Prosthecobacter debontii: one gene and its partner. The protein of the gene in region 2 binds, or shares a complex with, the protein of the main gene of each other region. Links are inferred from orthologs where the notes say so. Each region holds a gene or a part of one and is shown on either strand. Other genes may lie near its edges. The genes, in order: B5D61_RS01720 and trpE.

What was found.
Region 1: the proteins of trpE (region 2) and B5D61_RS01720 are in contact, whole or in part, in a solved structure (PDB 8RP0), measured with the Escherichia coli proteins. The link is inferred for Prosthecobacter debontii from one-to-one orthologs.

What each region holds. Positions count from the first base shown.
Region 1 is NZ_FUYE01000001.1:407,078-418,667, forward strand. The notes cover bases 5,341-8,078. They hold B5D61_RS01720 (anthranilate synthase component II), read left to right. Parts: upstream 5,341-6,293; coding sequence 6,294-6,863; downstream 6,864-8,078. Other genes in these bases: B5D61_RS01710 (HupE/UreJ family protein), read right to left, coding at 5,341-5,392; radC (RadC family protein), read left to right, coding at 5,493-6,188; B5D61_RS01725 (hypothetical protein), read left to right, coding at 6,944-7,630; B5D61_RS01730 (RlpA-like double-psi beta-barrel domain-containing protein), read left to right, coding at 7,784-8,078. Also shown: B5D61_RS01680 (GlcNAc-transferase family protein), read left to right, coding at 1-1,126; B5D61_RS01685 (sulfotransferase family 2 domain-containing protein), read left to right, coding at 1,151-1,768; B5D61_RS01690 (hypothetical protein), read left to right, coding at 2,211-2,807; B5D61_RS01695 (O-fucosyltransferase family protein), read right to left, coding at 2,853-3,506; B5D61_RS01700 (hypothetical protein), read right to left, coding at 3,506-4,021; more of B5D61_RS01710, read right to left, coding at 4,751-5,340; more of B5D61_RS01730, read left to right, coding at 8,079-8,500; B5D61_RS01735 (hypothetical protein), read left to right, coding at 8,736-8,915; B5D61_RS01740 (hypothetical protein), read left to right, coding at 8,938-9,198; B5D61_RS25560 (lmo0937 family membrane protein), read left to right, coding at 9,246-9,395; B5D61_RS01745 (DUF883 family protein), read left to right, coding at 9,456-9,785; B5D61_RS01750 (AI-2E family transporter), read left to right, coding at 9,834-11,590. UniProt on the Escherichia coli protein: Part of a heterodimeric complex that catalyzes the two-step biosynthesis of 4-amino-4-deoxychorismate (ADC), a precursor of p-aminobenzoate (PABA) and tetrahydrofolate.
Region 2 is NZ_FUYE01000020.1:93,206-105,049, forward strand. Bases 3,653-6,644 are described here. They hold trpE (anthranilate synthase component I), read right to left. Parts: upstream 5,909-6,644; coding sequence 4,397-5,908; downstream 3,653-4,396. Other genes in these bases: B5D61_RS22105 (ArnT family glycosyltransferase), read right to left, coding at 3,653-4,202; B5D61_RS27240 (MFS transporter small subunit), read right to left, coding at 6,052-6,168; B5D61_RS22115 (L-lactate MFS transporter), read right to left, coding at 6,274-6,644. In the rest of the region: ptsP (phosphoenolpyruvate--protein phosphotransferase), read left to right, coding at 1-75; B5D61_RS22095 (Mrp/NBP35 family ATP-binding protein), read left to right, coding at 460-1,515; B5D61_RS22100 (phosphatase PAP2 family protein), read left to right, coding at 1,652-2,503; more of B5D61_RS22105, read right to left, coding at 2,493-3,652; more of B5D61_RS22115, read right to left, coding at 6,645-7,581; B5D61_RS22120 (GYF domain-containing protein), read right to left, coding at 7,643-7,939; B5D61_RS22125 (LamG-like jellyroll fold domain-containing protein), read right to left, coding at 8,153-11,383; B5D61_RS22130 (GTPase domain-containing protein), read left to right, coding at 11,609-11,844. UniProt on the Escherichia coli protein: Part of a heterodimeric complex that catalyzes the two-step biosynthesis of 4-amino-4-deoxychorismate (ADC), a precursor of p-aminobenzoate (PABA) and tetrahydrofolate.

The DNA of each region.
Region 1 (11,590 bases), on a different replicon or contig from region 2:
GCAGACAGACCTCGATGATCACTCGATCTCTGAATTTCAAGATGACAAACGATTTCGCATTGAACGAGTCCATTGGGTAGAGAGTCAGGGCCTAGGCTGGGCGCGGTCCAAAATTCAAAAGTTGTATGAAGGTGAGACCTACACGCTTCAGTTGGATTCCCATCATCGATTCGCCGAACATTGGGATGAATTCCTGATCGAGTCGCTCGCGACATGCGGGAGCCAAAAACCCATCGTCACGACTTATGCCGGCATGTATGATCCGACGCAGAATATAAAAATCCAGCAACCACCGTCGAAGATGGTGGCAGAGAAATTTACTCCATCTGGCACAATTCTATTTCGCCCTCATCATATCGGGGGCTGGCAGGATCTTGATAGACCAATACCTGCACGATTCGTTTCTGGACATTATTTCTTCACTCTGGGTTCTCATTGTGAAGAGTATTTATACGATCCTAACATCTATTTTGCTGGAGATGAAATTAGCCTTAGCATCCGCTCTTATACAATGGGTTATGACCTCTACCATCCTCACAGGAATGTGGTGTGGCACGAGTATACCCGTACTGGCAGGACCAAGCATTGGGATGATCACATCACGAAAGCCGTGCCTCAAGGCGTGACAACGGAGTGGTGGAAGCGCGACACTCTCAGCAAGAGGCGACTTCGGAAATTACTCAGGGAGGAGGAAAATGAGGAGAACTTGGGAGTCTATGGACTGGGCACCATCCGAACGCACGAGGACTACATGCGATACGCTGGTATTGATTTTGCCGGTCGGCGCCTGCAGCGCGATACTCTGAGCGGCGTGAATCCACCAAACACTTATGTTGACGATAGCAGTTGGGATGAGGGTTTCATGAAGATTCATCGACTGAACCTGCAATGGAAGGGGGAGGATGTGAGCCAATGTGACGATCTAAAATTCCTCTATATCGGTGTCGAAGATGCGCAGGGTAATGTGATTTATCGTTATGATGCGACTCCTGGTAGCGTCGAGGCACAGGCTGGAGATGGCTGTAAAGCGGTGGAATTCCACGCGGAGAGAGAGCCATCTATTTTGGTTCTATGGCCCGTCAGCCAATCGAAGGGATGGCTGAAAAAAATTGTTTATCCTTTGTAGAGTTATTAACTTCTTTTTAAGGCTATGGTCTATCCCAACCCTCAGATTTACCACGACCTAAAAGCCATGTTTGTGCATGTGCCTAAAGCGGCGGGAACATCCATTGAGAACACCTTGCTTAAATACGACAGTCTCAGTATCTGCGGGGGTCATACGACGGCAGTGGGTTACCGGAGGGCGTATCCTGATCATTTTGAGACCTATTACAAATTTTCTGTGGTTCGTCACCCGGTTGACAGATTTCTATCCGCCTATTCTTACTTGATCAGTCGGCCCATCAATGAAGGTTTAGCCAATCGAGTCGTTCATGAATGTGGCGATATCCAATCCTTCATCGACAAAGCGCTCAGCGATCCTGCCGTCCTTGATCGAATTGTGCACTTTCTTCCTCAAAAAAAATTTATCTGCGATGGGGATGGCCGGATCTTAGTCGACTCAGTCTTCAGGTTCGAGAAGCTGGACGAGGCTTGGCTAGAGATATCAACTCGATTGGGCTTTGATTATCAACCGCTCCTTAAGTTAAACCCATCTCCGAGGCTTGATGATCGTGACGGACTCGCTGCGAGAATTCATGACCTGATGCAAAGGGTCTATCGAGACGATTTCTCGATTTTTCAATATGAGTTCGATTCCCATCACTAGAGACAATGCGCTTTTATCGAAACCGCAGACTTTGGTCATAGGAAATGGTCCAAGCGCTATTTGCTCCGACAGATATGGAGAACTGATTGATCAGTTCAACGGCATCATTGTTCGCTTCAACCGATGCAGAATTCAGAGGCTTGAACGATTCGTAGGGAGTCGAACAGACATTTGATCGTCATGCGGAAATATTGGCGTCCGTCAGCTGGGGCAGAAGATCAATCTCCTTGGAACCCATATCCATTTTTCTAAGGCAAGCGAAAACGACTGGCGGAAGTTTCAAAGCGATCCACGAGAACACGATAGTGTCTCTCTTGAGACGTTCAATCAGACCGTTTCTGAGCTCCAAGCCTACCTATCCAGTGGAGTTCTTGTGATCAATCACCTTCTGAACTCGGGTTATGCCGTATGGATTCACGGATTCGATTTTTTCAATCCCGCGATGGACCATCATTATTATGAGCAGGGAAGAGTCACACTTGCCAGAAACGGCCACCAACCGTTGAAAGAGGCGGCGTGGTTTTTAGATCGGATCAGGAAGGGCATGATCTCCATCTGGCATCCGGCTGGAGTCGATTTGCCTGAGATTGGAAGCCTTTCCCAACTGGGGCTTTTTTTGGGAAGAATGGGATTGAAGGGAAAAGGTGTTTTATTGAATGCAAATCACGACCTTCTAGAGCATACGCTGACTCATTATTCTCCTTTGTCTGTTTTGAGTGTGTTTGAAAACAATGTTTATAAAACCATTCATTTGTTAGAGCGTGAGCTTCGTCAAGAGCTCGTTTCCGCAACTCAGGTGAATGCAGCTTGCTTCACCGACCAAGATTTGGATTTTGTCTTTTTTGGTCATCTCAACAATCACCGATCTGAATTGACATCTTGGTTACCCAAGCTGAGTCACGCAGGGATACTGTCAGGGCGAGTTGTTGGAGAGCGTAGCGAATCGGATTTGCATTCAATTTCGGTGGATCTCGACATGCGATTGAGATTTATCCAGGACAATCCGACGGATCTATGGTTCATGTTCCGCGATCATTGAGTCATGATGAAGCTCCGGTAACTCAGAGGGTGGCTATCTGACAAATTAGATCACAGGCTTCACCGACTCAGGCCATTCCCGATACCATGACTTCCATCCAGTCGAAATGGGTAACTCGGTGCGGTTCCAGCTAAAAGGTCCCTCCCTTGTCTCGAGGTAAACTCCCCGATTGAAAGGAATGGGTCTGTCGTCAAATCCATTGCTAATAAATTTGAACTCTGACGTTACATCGTCCGTGGAGCCATTCATCTGAGTAGATAATCTGTGGCGTAGCCTTCCCCTGTGAATCATGGCGGTATAACTGCTCCCTGGAGTCCCTGCGAACTGCTCCGAACGCTGCAGGACTAAATTACAGATGAGACCGAAAGTGGTTTCATCTGTGAATGGAAGATTGGAAAATCCGTCTGAATGGTTTTTCACAATGAACTCGTCCAAGAAGATGTGGTTGGGAAATGAATCCAAAATCTCGCTGAAAAACAAAGTATTTTCAGGTTCATCGGTAGATATGACAAGAAACTCCTCTGGCTTAAAAATAGACTGCAGGGTATCGATGATGTCCCTCTTATATTTTTCTTCCGATCTGGGCTGGAACCCTCGAAAGTCGGTCAAGCGGACATGAATAGCACAGAATGTTTTCAAGGATTGGGCGATCTTATCCGCAAGGTCATTGTAAGGATCCTTCATTTTTATGTGTTCCATTACGGAATGGAACCCAGATGGTGGATCAAAAAAAACCGGGAATAATAACCTAGGTTCACATTTCCTAAGTGAAATATTTCACTCTTCGGATCAACCAGCCATGTCCGTTCTTCTGAAAAATTCTCCAATAGTTTCTTGCGTTCAGGCTCCTCGAAATCCATCAGCGGACAGAAAACAGATTCGTGTAGGTGCGCCGCACAATCGGTTGTTTCCAGATGTTTGCCAGCAGTAGTCGTTTTAAATTCCGATAGTATCATGCACGGAACAGGTACATGATCAACCAAGTCTAGGATGTTAGGCCTTACTGTATTATTGATTATATTTCTCCGGCTTTCAGGGATAAATTCATACCTGCCGCCCCGGCAATAAGTAGGATGTTGATTGGGGCCAGCTGTGCCGTAATAGATAAGGATTCGCTTAGTTACCCAGGCTATCCCGACTGCAAGTTCCAAAGACATCAGATCGTTGTTGAATCCAGACTCGAATCCCTTGTAAAGTAAATATCTTTCTGGCATGAAGTTATTTGTTTAAATTTGGCCTGAATGTATGATGTTTTCCGCAGAAGCGGCGAGGATGATTGTAACTTGATTTCAAGAATAAATTTATAGCATTGTTAATTTTGATGAAACTGCCCCCTCGGCTGCAAAATGTGATCCAATGGAAAGAAACCGTGTTCGTAGAAAATGACTTTTTTCTGACTATTCTGAATTCTACGATAGGGTTTCACCGGGGTGTGTTTTAAAACTGGTTTCTGAGGGATAAAGAGTAGATGCCGAGGAGAGCACCGGCCATGTAGGAAGCGGCGGTTTTGCGTCGCGAGTGACAAGACGCCGGCTCGATATTTTAGATGCAAACGCATCTCTGGAACGATCCAACCCCAATTCCTCCCAGGGAATGGAGGCTGTCGAAAAAGAATAAGGCGACGCCCTGAGATAGACCGCTTGGCTTACAAGACTTGCCGTCGATGTAAAAGCGGGCATAATACCCGCTGGATTCATGACGGCATTGATGCTGAGTTTTTGGGTGCACCACGTGTTGGGGACGGTTTTGCAGTCTTCCTCACGAAGTGTTTTTAACTGGTGTATAAACACTTCAAAAGCCGCTTGTGCCGCTCGTGCATCCCTTGTAAATCACAGCAAAAGCGCCCGTAGCTCAGTGGATTAGAGCACCGGATTTCTAATCCGATGGTCGTTGGTTCGAATCCAACCGGGCGTGCTTTGTGGGATTTTCACGTTCGTTAGCGTTCACCACCTAGCCCAGGCCCAGTGGAGGCCGGAGAGGGTGATGAGGGCGAGGGCGGGCTGACGCACGCGTGGATGATACCAGGTGCGCTGCCACCAGGGGCTGAAGAGTAGGACGAGGGCGAGGATGAGGGTGAGCTGGCCGAGCTCGACGCCGAGATTGAACCCGAAGAGGGCGGAGAGGGGGCTGCGCCGGATGTTCTCAGCCTGGACGAGGCTGTGAGCGAAGGCGAGGCCGTGGATGCCGCCAAAGGCGAGGATCATGAGCGGGCGCCAGCGCTGGAGCAGGGCGGGGCGCAGACCCTCCAGCCCGAGCAGGGCGATGCTGAGGCCGACGCCGAGCTCGACCCAATGCACGGGGATGTGCAGACCGGTGAAGACGACGAGGCCGAGTACGAAGGAGTGCGCGGCGGTGAAGAGCGTGGTCTGGAGGAGCAGGGTGGGGAGTTCCCGGGAGAGGAAGAAGAGGCCGAGGATGAAGGCCATGTGATCCAGCCCCTCCGGCAGGATGTGGCGGAAGCCGGTGAGGGTTTCATCGGCGAAGGTGCGGAGGTCAAAGCTGCTGGCCAGCAGCGGGAGCACGTCCTGCAGGCCCAGGAGGAGCAGCAAGGGTAGGAGGAGACCGGTGTGGAGGCTTTTCAGCATGCGGCGGGGGAAAGAACGGACGCGGCTATAAACGCGCCAGCAGGAGTGTGTCTGCGAATTTTTTGCGTTGCTGAGGATAAGACTTCAGCCTAGTTGAGACATGTCGCATCGCATCCACGATTTGCCCGAGGAGGACCGTCCACGTGAACGTCTGTTGAGACTGGGGGCCGGGGTCCTGACGGATGCGGAATTGCTGGCGATCTTCATCAATACGGGCACGAAAGGGGAAAATGCGATTCAGGTGGCGCAGCGTCTACTGCGGGAGGTGGGCACCCTGAGGCAGCTCTCGCGCACGAGCCCGGCGGAGCTGGCGGCAAGTCGGGCGCTGGGTCCGGCAAAGGCGGCTCATTTAGCGGCGGCGTTTGAGCTGGGGAAACGAGCGGAGCGGGAGTGGGTGAAGGAGACGCCGCTGAATGCCCCGGAACTGATCTACCGGTATCTGGCGGCGGAGATGCAGTGCCTGGGGCATGAATCGGTACGGGTGCTGCTGGTGAATACTCGGCTGCATCTGCTGCGGGATGAGGAGGTCTTCCGTGGCAGTGTGAATGAGAGTGTGGCTCACCCCCGTGAGATCCTGCAGCGGGCGATTGTCCATAAGGCCTATGGGTTTGCCATCGCTCACAATCATCCCTCAGGGGATCCTCGACCCAGTGAGGCGGATAAGGTCTTCACGAAGAAGCTGCGGGAAGGCGCGGAGATCCTGGGCCTCACCTTCCTGGATCACCTCATCATCGGTCTGCCAGCAGAGGGCAGGGGACAGCCGTATTTCAGCTTTCGGGAGAGCGGGATGCTGTGAGGGGAGGTAGTTGTCGAGGTAACGTATACCCTGGGGAAAGGAGGCTCTCAATCTGAGGCCGCCCCTTGCAATTCCAGGGGATGCGCGGATGGTTTCAGCAAAGCCATGCTGCTGATCATCGACAACTACGACTCCTTTACCTACAACCTCGTCCAGTATTTCGGGGAGATGGGGGCGACCATGCAGATCCATCGCAATGATCAGATCACGCTGGAGGAGATTGCCAAGCTAAAGCCGGATCACATCTGCGTGTCTCCCGGCCCCTGCACGCCAAAGGAGGCGGGGATCAGTTGTGATGTGATCAAGACCTTTGGCCAGAGCACGCCGATCCTCGGGGTGTGTCTGGGGCACCAGAGCATCGGCCATGTTTTCGGCGGCGATGTGGTGCGCGCGGGGCGTCTCATGCATGGGAAGACCTCGGTGATTCGGCATCAGGGCCAGTCGGTCTTTAAAGATCTGCCGCAGCCTTTCACCGCCACGCGGTATCACTCGCTGCTGGTGAAGCGGGACACGCTGCCGAAGTGCCTGGAGATCACAGCTGTGGCAGACGATGATGAGAGTGAGATCATGGGCCTGAAGCATAAGGAACTGCCCATTCATGGCGTGCAGTTTCACCCCGAGTCCATCCTGACTCAGGAGGGGAAGAAGCTCCTGAAGAACTTCCTGGAGATGTAGCCATCTTTGGAGGTTGAGGTGGGGCCTGTGGATGGGGCCAATGCGATATCCATGAGAGCGATGTGACGACGTGACATGCTATGACTTACCTCCTCACTTTCCTGGCAGGTTTCATCTGCGGCACCGCCACGTGGCTGCTGTATATGGCTTTCCGTTTCGTGATGGGGGTGAAGGCGGCTCAGCGTGAGATTGCCGAACATGCCGGGGACCTGAATGGGCCTAAGGATCAGGAGGCGCTGCAAGCGGTGGAGGCATGTAAAAACCGTCTCCGCTGGCAGAAGCGGGTGAACCCGGAGTGGCTGCCGCCGCTGGTGGATGAGGTGCCGCAGCTCGTGCGGGAGATCGCGCGGATCTACTACCCGCAGCATCCAGAACCGCTGCTGGCACCGGGACTGAGCCAGTTTAGCAGGGCGGTGCATCTGGCGGCGCTGGACCTGTCCAATTTCCTGCAAAACCGCTCCATCGGTCGTCTCGTGGATGTCAGCGCCAGCACGGCGGTGAAGACCTGGGAGATGACGCATAAGATCGCCAATCATGAGGCCGTGCAGACGGCTGGGAAGTGGTATAAGCGCCTGCTGCCCGTATGGCAGGTGCTCAAATACAAGTCCCCGATGGTGTGGGCGGGTGTGGCGGTCTCCAACGTGGCCGCACGCACGCTCCAGCCGGCCATCATTGATATCCTGGCGCGCCGGACGATGGACCTCTACAGCGGCCGCATCGGGCGCAGTCAGGCCGCGCCGCCGATCCAGCCGGTGGAAGAGGTGTGAGGGGGGGAATCGGCGGAGAGTGGGAAACTCCGAACTTGGCGGATTTCAGGGATCCCTTATTTTTCGCCCTCTTTAAAATCACGGTGGTTATAGTTTTTATATTGCGGATTCTTAAAATAATCCGTATAATTTACTAACTCCATAATTACCATCATGAACACAACCCGCCTGCTCCGTTGTTCGGTGGCTCTTTCGGTGACCGCCGCGTCACTTTCCCTTTCGTCCTGTGCACTTTCCCCCTTGGAGGCGATTGGTTGGGCCAGCCCGCAGCCGAAAGAAGGTGCCCCTTTGCAGCCCGGCGTGCGCTATGAAGTGCGCAAGGCCTTGGCGGCAGGGGTACCCTTCCGCCCCAAAGAGATGAAGCGCTACTACTTCGTCATGGAACAGCCGCGCCCACCCCTGCTGGCGGCGACCCAGAAGCCGGGTAGCTACATGAATGTGCGGACCACGGCCTACTGTCATGATGAGGCGGACCATCTGGCCTACGGCATGAAAACGGCCCTCGGCACGCCGTTGCAGTTTGGCAGCATCCGCAGTGCAGCGGCGGATTGGTCCCGCTACCCGGTTGGCACTCGGTTCCGCATCGCGGGTCAGCCCGATGTGGTGTATGAGGTGGATGACTATGGCAGTGCGCTGGTAGGCACGGGCACGATCGATCTTTATAAGCCTAACCAAAACATGATGGATGACTGGGGCGTGCGGCATGTGGACATCGAGGTCCTGCATTGGGGATCCTATGCCCGCAGCATGGAGATCATGCGGGATCGCATCCGCTGGCCGCATGTGCGACACATGGTGGAGGATATCCAGGCCAAGGTTTATCAAGCCACCTTGCAGAGTCTGAAAACTCCTATGACAGCATCCTTATAATTGGTTAGGAAGGGAATCACCCTCAATGCTTGGACAAGCCGCTCTCAGGAGCGGCTTTTTGATTTTTAGATTGTGCGAACTGCATGATTTTTCCTGGTGCTTTGCAAGGAAGCAGCCGTTTAAGCACTCAACGTTAATTCTGTGGGTGAGTTTAAATCGTTGGTTGTCAGTAGTTTAGGGTGTTCGGAAACGGTGGCACTGCCTCTGCGAAAGAGTGTCTCGCACCTTACCCGCTATGATCAGCACCGATCCAAGTACTCCCAACCTGCACCTTCGCGTCATTTCTGCGGCCATCGTTTTATTAGCGATGACAGCAGCTGTGAGCGGAGTTGCCGGGAGTGCGTCGGTGTTGGTTTGGGTGGTGGCGCTGATCGCCCTGACTGTGTTCGGGGCGAGCTTTTATCTGAAATCTTAACGTCCATCCCTTCCTTTTTACCATGACTCCCACACCCCGCACTGAAGCAGTCCTGCATGATACGGCCAATGACTTCCGCGCTCTCGGCGCTGCCGTGAAGCAAGATCTGAACAACCTCCGCGAGGAGGCCCGCACTCGTATCGATGGCTGCACCCATAAGGTGGTGCAGGACGCGAATCAGAACCTGGATCGTCTGCGCAATTTTGCCCAGGAAAACCCTCTGCGTGCGCTCGCTTATGCCGCGCTGGGCGGAGTCTTCGTGGGGCTTTACATGCGTCGCTGATCTCAGCGCAATCCTCTTTTCAACGTAACCTCCAACTAACAAATATTATGTTATACACCGTCGCTGTCATTCTTCTCGTCCTCTGGCTGTTGGGTCTCGTCACCAGCTACACCCTCAGCGGATTCATCCACATTCTGCTGGTGCTGGCCGTGGTCAGTATCCTTGTCCGTCTCATCCAGGGACGTCGTCCGATTTGATCGGCCTAACAGATTTTATTTCGTCCGTTCAATCCTTCAACATTCAACTCCTCTACTTCCATGAGCCTGCTTTTTAAACGCAAACCCTTGAATACCACCGAGCGCTTTCAGCACAGTCTGCGCACCATCTCCGATGAAGCCAAAGGCATCCTTGATAGCCTCGGCCAAGATTCCCAGGCCTACACGGGCCAGATCAAAGAACGCCTCTCCGGCATCGCCGATTATGCTGGTGAAGCCAGCCATGAGATCGAGCGTCAGATTCGTCGTAATGCTTCGCAATTGAATAAGGTCGTGCACAATCGGCCCTATGAATTCCTGGGGGTCGCCGTCGGCGTAGGCCTGCTGTTTGGCTTATTGCTCTCCAGCGGCAGCAGCAGCCAGCGTCGTTGATCTCCACCCGCCAGACCCGTCTCGCACGTCGTCTGGAACTCTACCCCCATGGAAGCGCTTCAGCTTCATCTGATCCCTCTGATCCGGCTCGCCACGGTGGCTCTCACCGTGGCGATGCTATGGTGGGGTCGAGAGTTTCTCATGCCGCTGGCCATGGCGGCACTTTTGACCTTTCTTTTGACGCCGGTTGTTTCGTTCTTCAAACACCGGCTTCGATTCAGTTGCACGCTGGCGGTGATTACGGTCACCTTGCTTTCGTTCTCCTTTCTAGGCAGCGTGTTTTGGGCACTGGGCTTGCAATTACGAGACCTCGCGGAGGAACTGCCGAGCTACCGCACCACCATCCAGCAGCGGATTTCCAGCCTGCGTGAGGTGGGGAATAACCGCGTATTGGAGCGCTTGTCCGATCTCGCCCGAGATGTCTCGGGACAGGCTAGCCAGCCGGACCCTGGAGTTAGCAGCGCGCCTGCGGAGCCCCCCGTTTTTATCGAGCGTTCGACCAACAAGCTTCAGGAGACGGTCATGTCAGCCGGGGCGCTGCTGGCGGATAGTTTGGGCACAGCGGCGGTGGTGGTGGTCTTTGTCATCTTCATGCTGCTGCGCCAGCAGGATTTACGAAACCGGGTGATCCATCTGGTAGGCTACAGCCGCCTCACCACCACCACCCGGGCGCTGGATGAAGCTGCCTCTCGAGTGAGCCGGTATCTGCTCATGCAGACGCTGATCAATACGGTCTATGGTCTGATGCTCGGTTTGGGTTTTTGGCTCATCGGGCTGCCTTACGTCGTGTTATGGGGGGCCTTAGCTGCCATTTTTCGGTTCGTGCCTTACATCGGTCCCTGGATTGCGGCGATCTTGCCCACGGCGCTCAGCTTGGTGGTCTTTGATGGCTGGACGCAACCCTTGTTCGTCATCACTCTCATCGCCTCGCTGGAGCTGCTTACCAATATGATCCTGGAGCCGATGCTATATGGACACAGTGCTGGAGTGTCAGACATCGCTTTGCTGATCGCCATCCTTTTCTGGACTTGGGTGTGGGGCTCTGTCGGGCTGCTTTTGGCCACGCCTCTGACGGTGTGTTTGGTGGTGTTTTGCAAATACATTCCCGAGATGCACTTTGTGGAGGTGCTCATGGGGGAAAAGCCCCAGGTCCAACCCTCCCTCTTGGTCTTTCAGCGGCTCTTGGTGGGGGATGTGGAAGAGGCGGAGAGCTTTGTGCAGAACTCTGTCCGTGAGCGGGGAGCCGAGCCGACGATCGATCAGGTGCTGCTCCCAGCGGCCGTGCAGGTGAGGCGAGAAATGCTGGCGGGCAGGCTGAATCGGGAGGAGACAGAATCGATCCTCGGCACCTTGTCGGAGTTAGCGGATGAAGCTGAGCCGAATGGGGAGGACCTCCTTGAGCCTCCACCCTCTGAAACCCGTCCTCTATTGCTCTGCCGGAGCTTTGACGCCTCCGCAGACGCCATCGCGCTACGTTGGCTGGAGCGCCGCCTCGCCCCTGGGTTTTTGAAGTGGGAGTCCATTCCGAAATCGGCCCTCGTCTCAGAAGTGATTGAGCAGGTGGAGCGCCTGCAGCCGCGCCTCGTCTGCATCAGCGCCGTGCCTCCCGGAGTGAGCAGTCAGGCCCAGATCCTGTGCAAACGCCTCCGCCATCGCTTCCCTGAGCTGCAGATCCTGCTAGCCCGATGGGGCGGACAGACGGCGGAAAGCACTTTAGAAACCGGTGCCTCCTGGGTGGTCACGACCACTGAAGCGGCCCGGGAGCGCCTCACCGAGGCCCTGCGGCTGGACCGCCCTGTCGCGAA
Region 2 (11,844 bases):
CTGGGCTGCCCGAAGATGATCCTGGAGCGCAGCCGTGCCATCGCTCAGCGTCTGTATCCCGATTTGTTCGAGTGAGGGATGAAAGTGAGGCGGTGCCACGTGGCCCGCCCACTCCGTATGCGGAATGCCAGTAGGCAGGCCAAAACGGAAGCTTTATCTCTGACATCCGAGCCGTCGATTTCAAAAACTTCGGGATGTGGTTATGGAAGGGCCTAACTCGGACTTCCACGTGGTAACCCGCACACGGAGTGTGCGGACCACTTCACCACCTCATCCTCTAAAGTGAGAAAGCGCAAACCGTTACCAGTCTGCGCCTTCTCCTTGGGAGTTTGGGTTGTCTTAAATAAAACGTCGCCAGCAGGAAGGACGGATGTGATAAAATCATCAGCGCATTCCCGGTGAAAGGCCGCTTGAGTTTTGTCGCCAGTCCGCTAGCGAAAGCGTATCCCAACCCCCGACATGCTCACTGACTCTGCTATCCGCCAGGCCCTGGCCCAAGTCCGCTATCCCGGCTTCAGCCGCGACATCATCTCCTTTGGCCTCGTCAAAGACATTGTGATCGAGGGCGGCCAAGTGACCGTGGAGATCTCCGTGGCCACCCGGGACCCTAACATTCCCCGCCTCATCCATGAGCAAGCCATGGACGTGCTGCAAAAGCTGCCCGGAGTGACCGAGGCACGATTGAACTTTGACATCAAGGAACCGCCCAACCCGGTCACCAACACCCCGGACAAACTGCCCAAGTCCTCCATCCCTGGGGTGAAGCGCATCATCGCCGTCGGCTCTGGCAAGGGCGGCGTGGGCAAGAGCACGGTGGCCTCCAACCTCGCCGTGGCCCTGGCTAAGACCGGAGCCCGCGTCGGCCTGTGTGACTGTGATCTCTACGGCCCCAGCATTGCTCACATGTTTGGCACGGATGAACGTCCTTACCAGAATGAGGAGCAGCAGATCGTGCCGATCGAGCGCTATGGCTTGCAGCTCATGAGCATGGGTTTCCTGCTGGAGGATGATGCCCCGGTCATCGTGCGTGGCCCCATCGCCACCCGCTACACCCAGCAGTTCCTCCGCCAGTGCGCCTGGGATCACCTGGACTACCTCGTCCTGGACCTGCCACCGGGCACCGGAGACATCCAGCTCACCATCGTACAGACCGTGGCCCTGGATGGCGCGGTGATCGTCACCACGCCTCAGGAAGTGGCCTTGATCGATGCCCGCAAGGCGGTGTCCATGTTCCAGAAAGTGAACGTGCCCATCCTCGGTATCATCGAGAACATGAGCTACTTCCTCTGCCCGGATAACGGCAAGTCGTATCACATCTTTGGCAAAGGCGGCGGTGAACACGAGGCCAAGCGCCTGCAGGTGCCGCTACTCGGTCAGATCCCCATCGAGATGAGCGTGCGTGAGGCCGGTGACGAAGGCCACCCGATCGCTCTCGAAGACGTGACCGAGTCCACGGCCTCCATGGCCTTCCTTGGCATTGCCAATCAGATCCGCAGCGCAGTTCCCTTGGAGTAGCGCAGTGTGATGAGGCTGCGTTTGGTCTCATGACAGGGGACGGTGCGAGCTGGCGTGCCCGTCGAGCGACGATCTTGTTTCGCGATGGCCCTCGCGGCCTGTTTCGGGATCATGCAGGATGCCTGACCAGCTCCCCATGGTCCTCAGCTCTCTCTCCCAGACCCTTGGTCATCTCACTCTGCCTGCCCAGCGTCGTCATCTCTGGCAGGTGTTTCGGTATCACCTGATCATCCGTCCTCTGGGTCGGGTGCTCCAGCTCTGGCGAGATGCCCGGGTGCTCAGTCTGGAGATGGTGCACATGATCTCCCGAAACCGGGTTTTGGCGCTGTCGGGAATCGCGCTGGGGGTGTTGATCTGCGTGGCTCTCATCAGCCCTCTCGATCAGGCCTGTCTGGAGACGCTGTCTGTCTTTCGCAGGCAGAAAGGTTGGGTCTATCACACCGCCAAGGCCTTGAGCCATTGGGGAGATTTCCTGGGGTTCAATCTGCTCGTGCTGCTGGGGCTGTTCTCCATGTCGCTGCTGCTGCGGTCCCGGTTTTTGCGGCTCGTTGTCGTCGCCTCGATTTTGGGGGCCACATTCACTGGCGGCACGGCCAATCTCTGCCGGGTGATGCTGGGTCGGGCTCGTCCCTGTGCCAAAGTGGCACCGGGTTTTTATGGCCCCTCGCTGCAATCCCAGCTCCACGCCTGCCCGAGCGGGCACACCGCCACCGCCTTTGGGGGCAGCCTCCCCGTCGCTGTGGCCTTCCCACCGGCCGGAGTGCCTCTGGTCATGGTCGCGGGCGGCATCGCGTGGTCACGCATGCAGAACAATGCCCACCATCCCACGGACATCTGGCTATCCATCCTGCTGGCGACACTCTATGGCATACCGCTGGGGCTGCTGGCTCGGCGGATGCGTCGGCATCGCAGTCTGCGCTTGCAGAAGTATGCAGCCCTGAAGTCCAGCCGACCCGCGCAAGCGGAGGTCATCCCGATCAAGGCGTAACCGGTTTGGGCGGCTGCACCAGCACTTGAAGCTGCACCCAACTCATCCGGGCTGCATTCAGGCCGCTGACCTTCTTCACCTGGAGTCCTGGGTGGCGGATGAGCAGGGCCTCCACCTTGGCAGAGGCATCCCGGGTGGGGAGAACAGTCGTCGAACCCGACCATCGGGCTTTTAGCCAACCCTCCAGCGTCCACTCCTGGCTCAGAGCCACCACGCAGGCTTGCGGATGCTCGTTTAAAAAGCGCTCAACTCGCTCCAGCTTGCCAGTGAACTCCCACGTGCGACCGGTGTAAAACACCAGACTGGGCTCGGTGTAATCCCACCCCAAGCAAGCGGTAGCGGCGATGTCATCCGTGGCTGAATCCAGCGCCGCCTGGGCCTGAAGGGTGGCGTTGCCTTCCCGTAGAGAGTGCGCTAGGCGCTCCAGGGTGAAGCCAAACATCATCAGCGCGAGTGTGGGCCCGATCCACACACGCGGCTGCACCACCCAATGAGGCAGGCGTGCCCCTGCAAAGGCTAGCACGACGAACAGAATCCCTGCCCAGAGAAGAACCGGGCTCAGGAGGCCGGATGCCGTGCGGCTGACTCCGGCCAGCCCCAGGCCGATGAGGCCGAGCAACACCACCAGAACCAGATGCAGACGGGGCAACCGGAAGCCTTCGCCGAAGGTCTCACGCGTGCTCGCCAGCCAAGCCCCCACCAGCAGAGCCGCCGCAGGAAAAGCGGGCATCACATAGTGAGGGAGTTGAGTGGCATAGAATGAAAAAATGACATACGGAGCGGCCAACCAGCCCAGCAAAAACGCTGTTACCGGACGCCACCGTGAACGAGTGAAGCGCCACACCGGCCAGGCCAGGCCGACCCAGGGAAAGAGGCTGATGAGTGAGGTCAGAGGGTAATAGATGAGGGGGATGAAACGGCGGCCATTGAGCACTTCCGTGCCACGTTTCACCACATGCTCTCCCATCCCCACCTTCCAGAACAGCCCATGAGTCTCGATCAACGCCGGAATGCCCCAGGCCGCCACAATGAGGAGGGCCAAGGCCAACCCCGACAGACATTGCAGATGCCGCCAGGGTAATTTCTCACGCCCCCACCAGCGCGCGAGCCCGAGCGCCACGGCAGGCACCAGCCATGCGAGCGGACCTTTGGCGAGAAAGCCCATGCCAAGCGCGATATACAGCACCCAAAACCATCGGCCCCAAGGTCTCTTGGGTTCAGGACTCAACCATAAGAGTTCCACCAGCGCCCGCCCCATCAGCGTGAGGCACAGCAGCAGAGGCATGTCCGCCACACAGAGCCGCCCATGCACCAGCACCTGGAGCGTGGTCAGCCAGACGATGCCCGATAGCAGCCCTGCCCGGCGGTCATGCAAGCGAGTGCCGAGGCTGGCGATGATCCAGGCCGTGAGCCACACGGCCACGACACTGTGCAGCCGTGCCATCCCTTCATTGATACCGCCCAACTCATGGTGCAGACGCATCCACCAGTAGGTGAGTGGAGGTTTATCAAACCGGTATTCTCCATTGAAATAGGGCACCAGCCAGGTGCCGCGCTCCATCATCTCCACGGTAGCTCGGGCAAAACGCGGCTCATCACGATCCGTCAGCGGAATGGTGCCGGTGCCGGGCAGGTAAAGCGCCAGCGTCACCACGAGGAGAATGAGCCAATGAGGAAGTGCACGAGAGCCGAGAGACATGGGTGGCAGTCATGCTTTTGGCGTTCCGCTTTTGCATGCGATCAACGCTGACGTTTCTGTTGCACGAAAAAGCCTACCTTAAAGCCCTTTTAGTTAGGCTAAATAGCAAGTTAAGTGAGGCGGCCACTCTTGGCCGCTCCTTCTCAGGTCAGGCTATCGCCACATGGCGGGCAGGAGCGCCCGCATGCTAGGCTCTAGGCCCCGAGCTGACGTGCCCACTCGATGGCGCGGAGCATGCCGGTGGCCTTGTTCACCGTCTCGCGGTATTCGTAGGTGGGGTCGGAATCGGCAACGACACCGGCTCCGGCTTGCACATAGGCTTTCCCGTCCTTCAGCACGCAGGTGCGCAGGGCGATGCAGGAGTCCAGGTTACCATCGAAGCCGAAGTAACCCACGGCACCGGCATAGGCATTCCGTTTGCTCTTCTCCACTTCATTGATGATCTCCATGGCACGCACCTTGGGGCTTCCGCTGACGGTGCCTGCCGGGAAGGTAGCACGCATGACGTCATAGGCATCTTTGTCAGGGCTGAGCTGCCCGTCCACGTTGCTGACGATGTGCATGACGTGGCTATAGCGCTCGATGATCATGAGGTCGCTGACCTTGACGGTGCCGTATTCAGCCACGCGGCCCACATCGTTGCGGGCCAGGTCCACGAGCATGATGTGCTCAGCACGCTCCTTGGGATCGTTGAGCAGTTCATCCGCCAGGGCATCATCTTCCGCCTTGGTTTGCCCCCTCCAGCGGGTGCCAGCGATGGGGCGGATATCAATGCGGCCATTCAGGCATTTCACATGCACCTCGGGCGAGCTGCCCACCAGGGAGAAGCCCTGCGGGAACTGGAGGCAGAACATGTAAGGGGAGGGATTCACGTGCCGGAGTGCCCGGTAGAGATCCATCGGCGTGCCGCTGTAGTCCGTCTCGAAGCGTTGTGAAGGCACGCCCTGGAAGATGTCTCCTGCGCCGATGTATTCTTTCATCTTCAGCACCATGCCTTCGTATTCAGCCTGGGTGGTGTTGCTGACGGGCGGCGGCAGTTGATCGTTGCTAACCGGGGCGATGGTTTGCAGCGGCTTTACGGCCAGAGGCTGCGAGAGCTTTTCGATCAGCGTGGCGATCTGCGCCTGAGCCCAGGCATAGGCCGTCTCCAGATCCGCATGCTCATCGGTGTGCACATTGGCCACCAGGGACATCTTGCGGGTGCGGTGATCGAAGATGACAACCGTATCCGTGATCATGTAAACCATCTCCGGCAGACCCAGCTCATCCTTCGGCGGTGGAGAAAGCGTGGGCTCAAAGAAACGCACCATGTCATAGGCCAGATATCCGACGGCCCCGCCGTGGAAAACCGGGATGGGGTGCGACTCCAGAGGCTGGAACGGAGCCATGAGCTTTTTCAGCTCTTCCAGGGGGTCGGTGGTCGTGGTGAAGGTGCGGGTTTTGCCCCGCTCTTCGATCTCAATCTCCTTACCCCGAGCGGTGAAGATCATGCGCGGAGAACTGCCGAGCAGGCTGTAGCGTCCCGAGTGCTGGGTGAGTTCGGCCGATTCCAGCAGGAACCCGCAGCGTCCGTCATGGATCTTTTGGAAAGCCGAGAGCGGCGTTTCGTAGTCGGCTGTCAGTTCCGCCACCACCGGCACGAGGTTACCCTTCTGCGCGAGGCTGCGAAAGGTGGCGAGGTCAGGCTGGAGATGCGGAGCGGACATGACGGCAAAAGGGCGCGCATGATGGACGCAATCTGGCCTCGTGGCAAGGCGTGGGATGGCGAAGCTGAGGCTCCTGGCTGGAAAACTGCCAGAATAGCCGGGCATGCGCTTTCCAGGGCAGGCTCAGGCCGCCCGAAAGCAAATCACTTGGCTCCCGCTGAGCTTTCGATGCCAAACAGCGGCAGAGATTTCTGCACGGACCGGGTGACCCCCCAGGACAGAGGCAGGATAACGATGAGCCAGATGAGGACGGCTTTCATAAGATGAGCGGTATTCAGTAAACAATGTTCAGTGGGACGCGGGCGGATCGAAACGAGATACCAATGACCAATGAATGATGACCAATGAATGATGACCGATGACTGTCATTTCACATGGTGTTTCGGATGCACCGGACGCACGAGGAGATTGGCGATGAGGCCGATCATCAGCAGGCCGCACATGAGGTAGAAGGTGTTGTTATACGCCTGGGCTTTGGGCACACCGGCGGCGACACGTTGGTCATAAAAGCCATTGATGAGAGTGGGGCCAATCACGGCGGCCATGCTCCAGGCGGTGATGAGGCGGCCGTGGATGGCGCCGACTTGATAGGTGCCAAAGAGGTCTTTGAGATACGCGGGAATGGTGGCAAAGCCGCCTCCATACATGCTGATGATCACCGCCGTGAAGATGACGAAGAACGTGCGGTTTTGGGTCTCCTGCGTCCAGGGCAATAGGGCATACAATACCGTGCCGAGCAGGAAATAGATGCTGTAGATCATCTTCCGCCCGGTGAGGTCTGAGGTGGAGGACCAGAGGAAACGACCGCCCATATTGAAGATGCTCAGCAGCCCGGTGAAGCCTGCACCGATGGCGGCACTGACGCCAAACATGTCCTGACACATATCCGCAGCGCGTCCCAGGATGCCGATGCCTGCGCTCACATTCATGCACAGCACGGTCCAGAGCAGCCAGAATTGAGGCGTCTTCCAAGCGGTATCCACGGACACACTGGCACTGGTGACCATGCTGTTGGTCTGAGTTTTCGGCACCCATCCCTCAGGCTTCCAATCCGCCGCAGGCACACGCACGATGAGGGCTCCTGCGATCATGAACGCGGCATAGATCGCCGCCATGGTGAGCAGGGCGGAGAAGGCTCCCGTATCGGCATCGGAGGCAAAGTGCTTCATCAGCTCCTGCCCGAGCGGGCTTCCGATCAATGCCCCACCTCCGAAGCCCATGATGGCCATGCCTGTCGCCATGCCGGGGCGATCTGGAAACCACTTCACGAGCGTGGAAACCGGCGCGATGTAGCCCAAACCCAGCCCGATGCCACCGACGACCCCATAACCCAAGTGCAGTAAAGCCAGCGACTTCATTTGCACGCCGAAGGCCGCGAGAAACAGACCGCCACAGAAGCATAGGCAGCTCACCACCATGGTCTTGCGTGGGCCTGAGCGCTCCACCCACTTGCCGAAGAACGCGGCAGAAAGCCCCAGCATGACGAGGGCGATTTGATAAGCCCAATTCACACTGGAGACAGGCACACCCAGCTCGGCGCTCAGCGGCTTATTGAAGACGCTGAAGCTGTAAACTTGGCCGATGCACATGTGCACGGCGATGGCCGCAGGCGGGACGAGCCACCGGGAGAATCCCGGCCCGGCGATGGTTGCGGCGCGGGAGAGAAAGGACATGCGCCCCGTTCTAGCGAGGCGCGGACACTTCCATCAAGAAGATGATCGAAATCTCCAGGGATCAGGCGCTTTTCTTGGCGGCTTTTTTCGCCGGAGCTTTTTTAGCTGCCGTTTTCGCAGCGGCTTTCTTCGCGGGGGCCTTTTTCGCGGCGGCGGCAGGTGCAGGTGCCTCGGCTACCGGGGCGGCTGGGGTGAGGCTGGCCACCCAGTCATTCACGTGAAGCCATTCATCGGCGGACTCGGCGCGGACGTAATCTGTATCTTTGAGAACGCCACGCACGAAGAAGCTGGAAAGTTCTTCTGCAGAGAAGGGACCAATTTCAACAAAGGAGCGGCTAAGGTAGAGCATGTTCGTCATGGGTGAAGGCAATCGTTGCTGAACGCACTGGTGCGTCCCTCAAATCATGTCTCAAGCAACTTCCTTGCCACATTCTTAGAGCCCAGACTATCTCTAACTACTCCTACAGAGAGACGAGGTATTTCTCGGACGAGGGTCTCCCACTCACAAGGAGTGCCGATATCCTTTGTCTTACAGGCGGTTAAGAGAGTAGCAGGCCACGTCACCTCGCCTTTACAATCCCACGCTCATCCACTTCACCACACTCATTCCCGAGGCCCGTTCACGCACACGCACTTCCCAACTTCCGGGATCGTCATTGTGGGCGATCTCCAGAGGCAGTTCCAGCAGGCCGTTTTCGACGGTGTAGAAGCCGCTGCCTTCAGCGCGTTTGCCATTGGCATCGCGGATCTCAATCTCCACGGGCACGGCCGCTTTGAGGACCGCCTCTTGGGTGCTGGTGAGTTGGATTTTCAGCGCGGCGGTTTGTCCGGGCTTGGCTGTGGCGGGCACGTCGCAGCGGAGTTGCAGCAGAGGCTTGGGAAGGATCATGTAGAGACGCCCATCACACGGTCCGAGCTCCACCTTCCATTTCAGATGTCCTTCAGCATCTCGTTGAGGAATGATGAGCTCACTGCGGCTCAATTCATAGATGCTGGCGTTGTCCTGAGTCAGCGTGATGTTGGCGGTCGTCGGTAAACCATTTTCGAGCACCAACCCGTTTTGACCGACATAGGTTCCAGCCTCTCGCTTGTCATTGATCACAAAGAGATAGGTGGCATCGCCATAAAGACGTGTGCGGAGGATCACTTCAGGGCTATCCGCCGTGACCTTGGGGGTATGACCGAGCGAGGCGACTTGGGGTCCAAGAGTCTCGGCCAGAGCGAGCAACTTGGCTTTATCTTCGGCTGCCTTTTTGACACGTCTAAAGCTGGTTAGGGGGATGTCCGCTTGGAGGCCTGGACAGAGGTTTTCATCGGCGATGATTTTACCACCACGCTTCTGCCATTCCTGAATGCGTTGGACCACGCTTTCACTGAGCACGTCACAATCAGGCATGATCAGGATCTTTCTCCCGCTGAGGCCTTTTTTGAGGAGGGTCTCTTCATACATGACATCGGTGCGGATATGCGCGTGCTGGAGCGCCATCCACACATCCGCAGACCAGCCCATGTTATTACCATAGCCACCTCGGCGAGCGAACATCTGCGAAGTGAAGCTTTCCAGCAGAGCGACCTCCGCACGTTCATCGGTGAGGCGCAGGAGCGTGGGGCCGAGGGGCTGCACGATGTCGTGAAGCAGCTCCGTCAGCACATGCACCGTATTGGGGTTGGTATAGCGATAGGAGCCCGTGCTATCCGTGGGCACCAGCGACTGCCAGCCGTGATACATGATGCCTTGGATAGGCCGAGACAGCTTGGTCCAAAGCGCCTCTTTGAGATGCATGGGAGCGATGGTGATGTAGGCGGCATCGGGATCGTGATCATCCCAGGCAATGACATCATCAGGCTGTGCTTTGCGGATAGGTGCGGTTTGGCTGCGATACCAGATGAGCTGCGTCATCTTCATCACACGCTGGCGTCTGCCGGTGGCTTCACTCATGGCTATGAGTTGATCGGTGCAAAGGCCGATGCGCTGTGGATCCGGGTAGGTGTAGGTCCAGTGCGAAAGTACATCCACACTGCCCCCAGCACCGCTGATGCTCGGCTGACGCACGGCCGGGTCGAAAAAGGTCCAGAAGCCGGGCCGAGCGGAGTTTTTCAAGCCTTGATGCAGGGCGCTATGCAGGTTGTTCCAACCATCGCCGACGGTCCAAAACCAACGATAGTATTTCAGCAGAGGATACTCATCGGAGATCACGCGATCTGCAGGAAAGTCCTTCAGCTTTTTCCATTCGACCCCATTTCTTGCGATGACTGCGTCAGGAATCTCTGCGCCAGCGAAGGTGCGATAATTGGTGCGATCGATTTCATTGAACGAGGGCTGAGAGGCATCACGCACTTCGGTATCCACTAAGGCCGCATCGAAGGCGGGATGCTGGCCATAAGCTCGTGAGAGACTGCGGCCCACGTTCTCATAGAACCCGGGCAGTTCCGGGAGTGAGGCGCAGATGTCTTTGCGGGGGTAGGGTTTACCGGCACGATCCACACGCAGCAGTTCCGTTTTATTCTCCAGCCATCGACTTGGAGAGACGCTGGCCACCAACTTCAATCCCTTCGCGAGAGCGGCATCGAGTTCTTGGGATTTGGCCGCAAGGCTCTCGGCGGAACTCGGCGGTGGAATGTTACGTTTGTCGGTTCGTGTTTCCCAGAGCTTTTCGAAATCTGGGTTGGAGATGCCTATATAATGAGTGAATCCGATTTGCTTGAGACGCTCCATCTCAGACCCATCGGCTCCCCACATGATCACGGGCATCTGCGGGGCGGGACGTGCCACGATCTCACATTCCAGTCCCTGCTCGATCACCGTTTCACCCGAACGAAGGGAGGCTCGCAGACGGTAGCGTTCAGGCTTCAAGGACGTGTCGATGGTGAATTTAACAGCATGATCACCACCTGGATTAAGCGCAGGCAGCACAAAGGTTTCGGCCTTTCCGCCATACTCCAAAGTCAATTGGGCATCGGCTACAGGATTGCGGCTCAGGTTCTGGCAGTGCAGTTCCACGGAGGCATTCTTTTCCATGCGCTGCCAGACGTGACGTGGGCTGCGAATCTCCAAAGCCAGGGGTTCAAACCGAAGCGCTCCTTCACACAAACGCACTTCATCGATCCGGCCTGGAAAGCCTCCATAGTTACTGCCGATACGATCCCCCAGATGCAAAGCCCGCACACCCGGCACCACCGGCCCGAAGCCAGGCTTGTAAGCTTGACTGATGAGTGAACCATTCCGATAAAAGGTGACGGTGCCCGCCGCGTCATAGCTGAAGGCGATGTGCTGCCACTGATCTGCAACCATGGGGATCGGTTCAGAGGCAAAGGTTTCAGACACCGAGCCAAAACCCAGCGTCACCCAGAGGCGTCGAGCTCCATTGGTCTCGGGTTCCAGCAATTGCCACGTGTAGTCGGTGTGATTGTCGATGACGTAACGTTTATCCGCCAGATAACAGCGGCCGGCCTGTGCATGATCGGCTCCCGGTTGGATCCACATCTCCAGGGTAAAGGCTCCTACCGGAGACAATCTTCCTGCGCCTGTGACGCGTAAGCCATGGGCCTGCTTGAGGTCATAACCACAAGTCATGCTGTGCCCCAGGCGACCTTCGGTGGCGGCCGCCGCTCCATTCAAGACGAGGTCGTGGCCTTTGCCCGAGCTGTCTTTGAGTTCACTCCCGGCATCGAACTTCCAATACCCCAGCACATGAGTCCCGGTGGCATCTGCACCCGTGTATCCGGTTTCCCAGTTTTCTTGATGAGCTGCCAGGCTGAGGCCGGGCAGGCAGAGGAGCACGAAGAACAACAAACGAGGCATGAGAAGTATGAGGTAGGCGCACACGCTTTGGCGGGATCGAGAATGTGCGGGCATGGGAGAGAGCCGCTAGGTCCGCGCAAGTAACGGTGATGGGACCTTGAAACAATCGTGCCTCGGCCACCTCCTTCCCGTTTCCTTTCTGACGGATGACCATCTTTTTGTGATAAAGAACTCATCACTTGAGTTGCGAATGTGGTCGGACTGTTTCACATGCTTCCAGTTATCATGCCACCCCCGCCAGGCATCACCCCACCAGCCTCGGACATCGTCACTCTGAGTTTGATCTCGCATACGAATGCGGGCAAGACGACGCTCGCCCGAACCCTCCTCCGCAAAGATGTGGGTGAAGTGAAGGATGCCGCGCATGTGACTCTCTTCAATGAATCCTTCACCCTGTTGGAGGAAGAGGCGCGTTTGCTACGGCTCTGGGATACACCGGGCTTTGGTGATAGCGCTCGCCT